DNA from 2 places in the Streptomyces sp. NPDC059897 genome. Region 2 is predicted to be linked to the other one. Evidence: predicted binding sites of a transcription regulator. Region 2 holds the regulator's gene; the other holds the start of a gene.
What was found. The regulator HspR, encoded in region 2, represses chaperone genes until heat shock. The targets are predictions, from matches to a motif close to TTGAGNNNNNNNNNCTCAA.
Positions count from the first base shown of each region.

Region 1: a site for HspR is predicted at 2,231-2,249, ahead of lon (endopeptidase La). Genes of this name have one in related genera too.

Region 1 covers NZ_JBHWKQ010000016.1:42,577-45,978, forward strand. The annotation lists gene ACFV9W_RS19485 (response regulator transcription factor) at 1-555, opposite strand, end outside; gene ACFV9W_RS19490 (spermidine synthase) at 649-1,332, opposite strand; gene ACFV9W_RS19495 (GNAT family N-acetyltransferase) at 1,404-1,973, opposite strand; gene lon (endopeptidase La) at 2,272-3,402, shown strand, end outside.
Region 2 covers NZ_JBHWKQ010000019.1:69,938-73,339, forward strand. The annotation lists gene ACFV9W_RS21825 (sugar ABC transporter substrate-binding protein) at 1-278, opposite strand, end outside; gene ACFV9W_RS21830 (GNAT family N-acetyltransferase) at 489-1,013, opposite strand; gene ACFV9W_RS21835 (heat shock protein transcriptional repressor HspR) at 1,082-1,549, opposite strand; gene dnaJ (molecular chaperone DnaJ) at 1,555-2,742, opposite strand; gene grpE (nucleotide exchange factor GrpE) at 2,779-3,402, opposite strand, start outside.

The DNA.
Region 1 (3,402 bases), on a different contig from region 2:
CAGGCACACGAGGAGGTCGAACTCGGTGGGCGTGAGGTGCACGTCCTCGCTGCGCACGCGCACGCGGCGCTGCGCGTGGTCGATCTCCAGCTCGCCGAGTCGCAGTATCCCGCTGCGCGGCGTCGTGGCGGCGAGCGCCGCCCGCTCGACGCGGCGGAGCAGCACGTGCACGCGCGCCGCCAGCTCCCGCATGGAGAACGGCTTGGTCATGTAGTCGTCGGCGCCCACACCGAGGCCGACGAGCATGTCCGTCTCGTCGTCGCGCGCGGTGAGCATCATGACCGGCACCGGACGCTGGGCCTGCACGCGACGGCAGACCTCCAGGCCGTCGAAGCCGGGCAGCATGATGTCGAGGATCAGCAGGTCGGGCTGCCAGGCCTCGGCCGTGTCCACCGCCGCCGGGCCGTCCTGCGCGGTTTGCACGAGGAATCCCTCGGCACGCAGCCGGGCGGCGATGGCATCGACGATGGTCGGATCGTCCTCGACGACAAGGACCCGTCGCTGGGCTCCCTGTGTCGTCGTGGTGGTGTTGTGGGAGGTGTGTGTCTGCTCCATCGCCCCGCCCCTGAGTGCGCGCCGTCGTGACGCGCTTGACGCTTGAATGATCGGGTTTCGGACGTCAGCGTACGGGGAGTTACCGCCGGTCGGCTACGTGGGCCTCAGTGCGAGGTGCACCACGTCAGGGACGCCCCGGACAACCGGGATCTCTTCGGTGCGCACCGCCTGGAATCCGGCATTCCGCAAGGTTTCTTCGAAATTTGCTGACGGCTGTGCGGACCATACGGCGAGAACACCGCCCGGGTCGAGTCGGTCCTTGCAGGCGGCGAGGCCGGACGGTCCGTAAAGGGTGTCGTTGTCCTCGGTGACGGTCCAGTCGGGGCCGTTGTCGATGTCGAGGCAGAGCGCGTCGTAGGTGTCTGTCGCCGTGTGCAGATGCCGTACGAGGTCGGCCTCGACGATGTCGGTACGGGGGTCGGCGAGAGCCTGCGCGGACAGCTCGCGCAGTGGGCCGTTCCGATGCCAGTCGATGATGGCGGGCTCCCGCTCGACGACCGTGATGCCGCCCCAGTGCGGGTCGGCGGCCGCGTGTTCGAGGGAGAAGCCGACGCCGAGGCCGCCGATGAGGACGCGCGGTTCCTCCCGGTCGTCCAGGGCGGCGCGGGCCGAGTCGACGAGCCGCCGCTCGGAGCGGCCGTCGGAGGTGTCCATCAGGAACGTGCCGTTGGCGATGATCTGGAGCAGGTCGCCGTGACGGCGCAGGACCACCTCGCCGAAGGGGCCTTCGCGGCGATCGAGGACGACGGGTGGATCGGGGTCGTGCAGAGTCGTCATGGCCGCCATTCTGGCCGACGGGCGGGGGCGCCGTGGGTGTTTTCTGTGTCCCACGTCTCACATGGCGCTCGTCACAGAGGGTGAACCGAACCGGTCCGCGTCGCGTCGGGGGTGCCCACGTACTTCGCGTTCGCCAGGGGTGCCTCGATCCGCCAGCCCACGGACTCGTAGAGGAAACGTCCCTCCGGTGTGCACGCGAGAACCGCGCGGGTCGCGCCCTGGGCGTGGGCCGCCGACTGGAGCGTGCCCATGACCACGCGGCCCAGGCCCTTGCGGCGGTGGTGCTCGGAGGTCTCGATCTGGTCGACGACGGCGCTCGCGCCGGTCGGGGCGATCTGCCCGCGCGCGGCGAACGCGCCCGAGGAGTCGGTGAGCAGGACCCGGGTGACGCCCGCGCGGTTCCAGATGTGCCGGATGTAGCCACTGGGCGCCGGGGGTGCGGCGGCCCGGGTCAGGTCCGTCGCCATCAGGAAGTCGTCCGCCCCGTAGGCCTTCCACCCGGGGCCGAGCCACGGCAGGACCCGCGCCGGGTCGGCGAAGACCTTCAGGTGGGTGCCGCGGCCGCGCGTCGACTCCGCCGCCTTGCGCACGGCCTCCTCCGTCACGGCCTCGTTGGTGGCGCCGATGACGTGCCGGCTCACGTGCTCCGGCTGGCCCACGTGAATCGTGTAAACCCCAGGGTTCGACGAGTGGGGGAGCGGTGCCGCGCGAGGCGATCCAGCCGTCGACCCAGTCCCGCACGAGTTCCTCGCCCGTCATGCCCGCACTCCCTCGCGTCAGGATTTTTGTAAGGACCTCGTTCGCTTGAGGGTCATTACATATGGCGCGCCACCGGGTCCGGTAGCCGTGATCGCTGACAGCGAACGCCCGTCACGGAACATCTGGAGGTCACCGAGCATTGAGTGCATGTAACTCAACTTGACTGCCAAAGGGGAGATCATGGCTTCGACGTCCACACCGCTCACCCTGCCCGTGCTGCCCCTCGACGACGAGGTCGTGCTGCCCGGAATGGTGGTGCCCCTGGACCTCAGCGACACCGACGTACGAGCCGCGGTGGAGGCCGCGCAGGCCGCCGCGCGTACTGGACCCAGCAAGCCGAAGGTGCTGCTTGTTCCACGGATCGACGGCACGTACGCGAACACCGGCGTGCTCGGCACCGTCGAGCAGGTCGGACGCCTCGCCGACGGCGACCCCGGCGCGCTGATCCGCGGCGTCGGCCGCGTGCGCATCGGCGCCGGTACGACCGGGCCCGGCGCCGCCCTGTGGGTGGAGGGCCTGACCGTCGAGGAGGAGGTGCCGGACCCGCTGCCGGGAGCCGTCACCGAACTCGTCAAGGAGTACAAGGCGCTCGCCACGAACTGGCTGAAGAAGCGCGGCGCCTGGCAGGTCGTGGACCGCGTGCAGCAGATCGACGGCGTGTCCGCGCTCGCCGACAACTCCGGCTACTCGCCGTTCCTCACCACCGCCCAGAAGGTCGAGCTGCTGGAGGCCGCCGACCCGGTGGAGCGCCTGAAGCTCGCCACCCAGCACCTGCGCGACCACCTCGCGGAGCAGGACGTCGCCGAGTCCATCGCCAAGGACGTCCAGGAGGGCGTCGACAAGCAGCAGCGCGAGTTCCTGCTGCGGCGCCAGCTCGACGCCGTGCGCAAGGAGCTGCGCGAGCTGAACGGCGACGCCAAGGACGCGGCCGAGGAGTCCGACGACTACCGGGTGCGCGTGGAGGCCGCCGACCTTCCGGAGCAGGTCCGCGAGGCCGCGCTCAAGGAGGTCGAGAAGCTGGAGCGCTCCAGCGACCAGTCGCCCGAGGGCTCCTGGATCCGCACCTGGCTCGACACCGTCCTCGAACTCCCGTGGAACGAGCGGACCGAGGACGAGTACGACATCCAGGGCGCCCGCGGCGTCCTCGACGCCGAGCACGCGGGCCTCGACGACGTGAAGGAGCGGATCACCGAGTACCTGGCCGTGCGCAAGCGCCGCGCGGACCGCGGCCTCGGCGTGGTCGGCGGGCGGCGCGGCGGCGCCGTGCTGGCGCTCGTCGGCCCGCCCGGCGTCGGCAAGACCTCGCTCGGC
Region 2 (3,402 bases):
TGGAGGGCCGCGTCCTGCTTGGCATTGGCGTAGACCAGCTCCCCCTTGCCGTGCGTCAGCTTCGCCACCTGACGCTCGAAGATGGGGTGGTCGAACTTCTCGTAGCGGGCGGTCTCCTTCTCCGGGAGCAGCAGACCGATCTTGACGTCGTTCCCCTTGCTGGCGGACGCGCTGGGCTCGCTGTCGTCGCCCGGCAGCACGCCGCCGCAGGCCGAGAGCGAGGCGACCAGGACGGATGCGGCGCCGGCCATGGCGGCACAACGCATACGCGTGTTCATGTGCGGATACCTCCCTGACGTGGCCGCGACGGTGCGGCCGAGGTGGCTCGAAAGCCAACTCGCCCGCCCACGGACCGTCAAGAGGTGAAGCCACACCGCAACGAAAACGGGTCCATTACTTCTTCACATGAAGCCGAAGACGGCGAATACCGGACACCTTCCCGCAAGCCACACAGGAACTTCACAGAACGATCAGGCCACCCGGCCCGCTCAGGCCTCGAACTCGGTCAGGTCGATCGCGTGCACCCGCAGGCCGCCCTCCGCCCCGCCCGGCAGCGAGGTCATCCCCAGCTTGTGGACAACCTTCAGCGAGGAGGCGTCGTCCTCCGCGACGACCGCGACGACCCGGTCGATGCCCCGGTCCTGAAGCGCGAACTCCAGCGTGGCCTGCGCCGCCTCCGAGGCGTACCCCTGGCCCCAGAACTGCCGCGCGAGCCGCCACTGGATGCCGACGTGGCCCGCCACCTGCGGCGGGGCATCGGGAACGTACAGGCCGACGGCGCCCGCCAGCTCGCCGGAGCCGAGAAGCTCGACGGCGAAGACCCCGAAGCCCTCGTCGTCCCACTCCTCCTCCCAGCGCTCGATGTCCTCGGCGGTCCCGTCGAGGGAACGCGGAACGCCGTCGCCGATACGGCGCATCACGGCGGGGTCGGTCTGGATGTCCGCGAGCGGGGCGAGGTCGTCGTCGGGGTGCCAGCGGCGCAGCAGGAGGCGGGGGGTGCGGATCTCGGTCATGGGTCCATCCTGCGGCATCGCAAAGGGCCCCGGAGACGACGCCTCCGGGGCCCTTCACGTGCGTACGGCTACTGGTCCTGCGACCGCCTGTTCTTCGGCCGCCACACCACCAGCGCGCTCGTCTGCTGGACCTCCTGGTACGGGACCAGGTCCCGGCGGTACGAGGCGTGCACCGCGGCCTCGCGCTGCTGGATCGCGGAGGCCGCGCTCTCCACTGCCGAGGAGAGTTCGGCCACCCGGGACTGCAGCGCGGCGACCTGGTTCTCCAGCTCGATGATGCGCTTGATACCGGCGAGGTTGATGCCCTCGGCCTGCGACAACTGCTGGACGGTGCGCAGCAGTTCGATGTCGCGGGCCGAATAGCGGCGGCCGCGCCCGGCCGTGCGGTCGGGCGAGACCAGGCCTAGCCGGTCGTACTGGCGCAGGGTCTGCGGGTGCAGGCCGGACAGCTGTGCCGCCACCGAGATGACGTACACCGGCGTCTCGTCGGTCAGTTCGTACGGATTGCTGCGCCGACGACCCGGCTGCCCGTCCATCACCCTCACGCTCCCTTCGCGGCCTTGAACAGTTCTGCCCGCACGTCGGTGTCCTCAGTCGCCTTGCGGTACGACTCGAGGGCGCTGCGGGCGTCCTCCGAAAGGTCCTTGGGGACGGCCACCTCGACCGTCACCAGCAGGTCGCCGCGCGTGCCGTCCTTGCGGACGGCGCCCTTGCCGCGGGCCCGCATCGTCCGCCCGTTCGGCGTGCCCTCGGGCAGCTTCAGGGTGACCGGCGGTCCGCCGAGGGTGGGCACCTTGACCTCGCCGCCGAGCGACGCCTCCGTGATGGTCACCGGGACGGTGACCGTGAGGTTGTCGCCCTTGCGGCCGAAGACCGGGTGGGCGTCGACGTGCACGACGACGTACAGGTCGCCCGCCGGGCCGCCCCGTTCACCGGGAGCGCCCTTGCCGCGCAGCCTGATGCGCTGCCCGTCGCTGACCCCGGCCGGAATGCGCACCTGCATGGTGCGGGAGGACTTGGCCCGCCCGCTGCCCTTGCAGGCCTCGCACGGCGTCTCGGCGATCAGTCCGCGGCCCTTGCAGTCCACGCACGGGTCGGTGAGGGAGAAGCCGCCACCGCCGCCCCGCGAGACCTGTCCGGTGCCGACGCAGGTCGGGCACACGCGCGGTGTGCCGTTCGCGTCGCCGGTGCCGGAGCACGCCTTGCAGGGGGCCTGGGAGGACATCCGCAGCGGGACCGTCGCCCCGTCCACCGCCTCGGTGAAGCTGAGCGTCACCTCGGACTCGATGTCCTGGCCACGGCGCGGCTGCGTACGCGTGCCCGCGCCCGCGCCGCCCCGGTTGAACAGGCCGCCGAACACATCGCCGATGCCGCCGCCGAAGCCGCCCGGACCGCCCTGGCCCTGGGCGCCGCCTCCGAAGAGGTCGCCCAGGTCGAAGTTGAACGAGCCGTTGCCGCCGGCGGCGCCGGGTCCCGGACGGAACCCGCCGCTGCCGAACAGGGCGCGCGCCTCGTCGTACTCCTTGCGCTTCTTGGGGTCACCGAGGATGTCGTTCGCCTCGGAGATCTCCTTGAAGCGCTCCTCCGCCTTGTCGTTGCCCTTGTTGGCGTCGGGGTGGTTCTCCCGGGCGAGCTTGCGGTACGCCTTCTTGATCTCGGCGTCGGTGGCGTCCTTGGGGACGCCGAGGACCTTGTAGTAGTCCTTCTCGATGAAGTCCTTGGTGCTCATCGGCCTCGACGTCCCTCCTTACCCGTGTGTGTGACGTCAGCCCTCTTCCGGGCCACCGTTCTCCTTCTCGGCATCCTTGTCGGCTGCCTCGTCCGCCTTCGCGCCCGGCTGCGGCTCGGCCACGGCCACCCGCGCGGGGCGGATGGTGCGCTCGCCGATCCGGTAACCCGGCTGCAGGATCGCCACACAGGTCGTCTCGGTGACGTCCGGCGCGTAGGAGTGCATCAGGGCCTCGTGCACGGTCGGGTCGAAGGGCTCGCCCTCCTTGCCGAACTGCTGAAGGCCCATCTTCGCGGCGACCGTCTCCAGGGATTCGGCCACCGACTTGAAGCCGCCGACGAGCTCGCCGTGCTCACGGGCACGGCCGATGTCGTCGAGAACGGGAAGCAGCTCGGTCAGGAGGTTCGCGACGGCGATCTCCTTGACCGTGACGCGGTCCCGCTCCACACGGCGCCGGTAGTTCTGGTACTCGGCCTGCAGGCGCTGGAGGTCCGCGGTGCGCTCGTTGAGCGCGGTGCGCACCTGGTCCAGCTGTGCTGTCAGGGCCACATCCGAAGCGGAAGCGGCTGAGTCCCCGGCCGGGGCCGCCCCCTCGCCCTTCTCGGGCGAGGCGGCGGCCTTCGACTCGGCGTCGTCGGGGGTGGCGCCGGAGGGGACGTC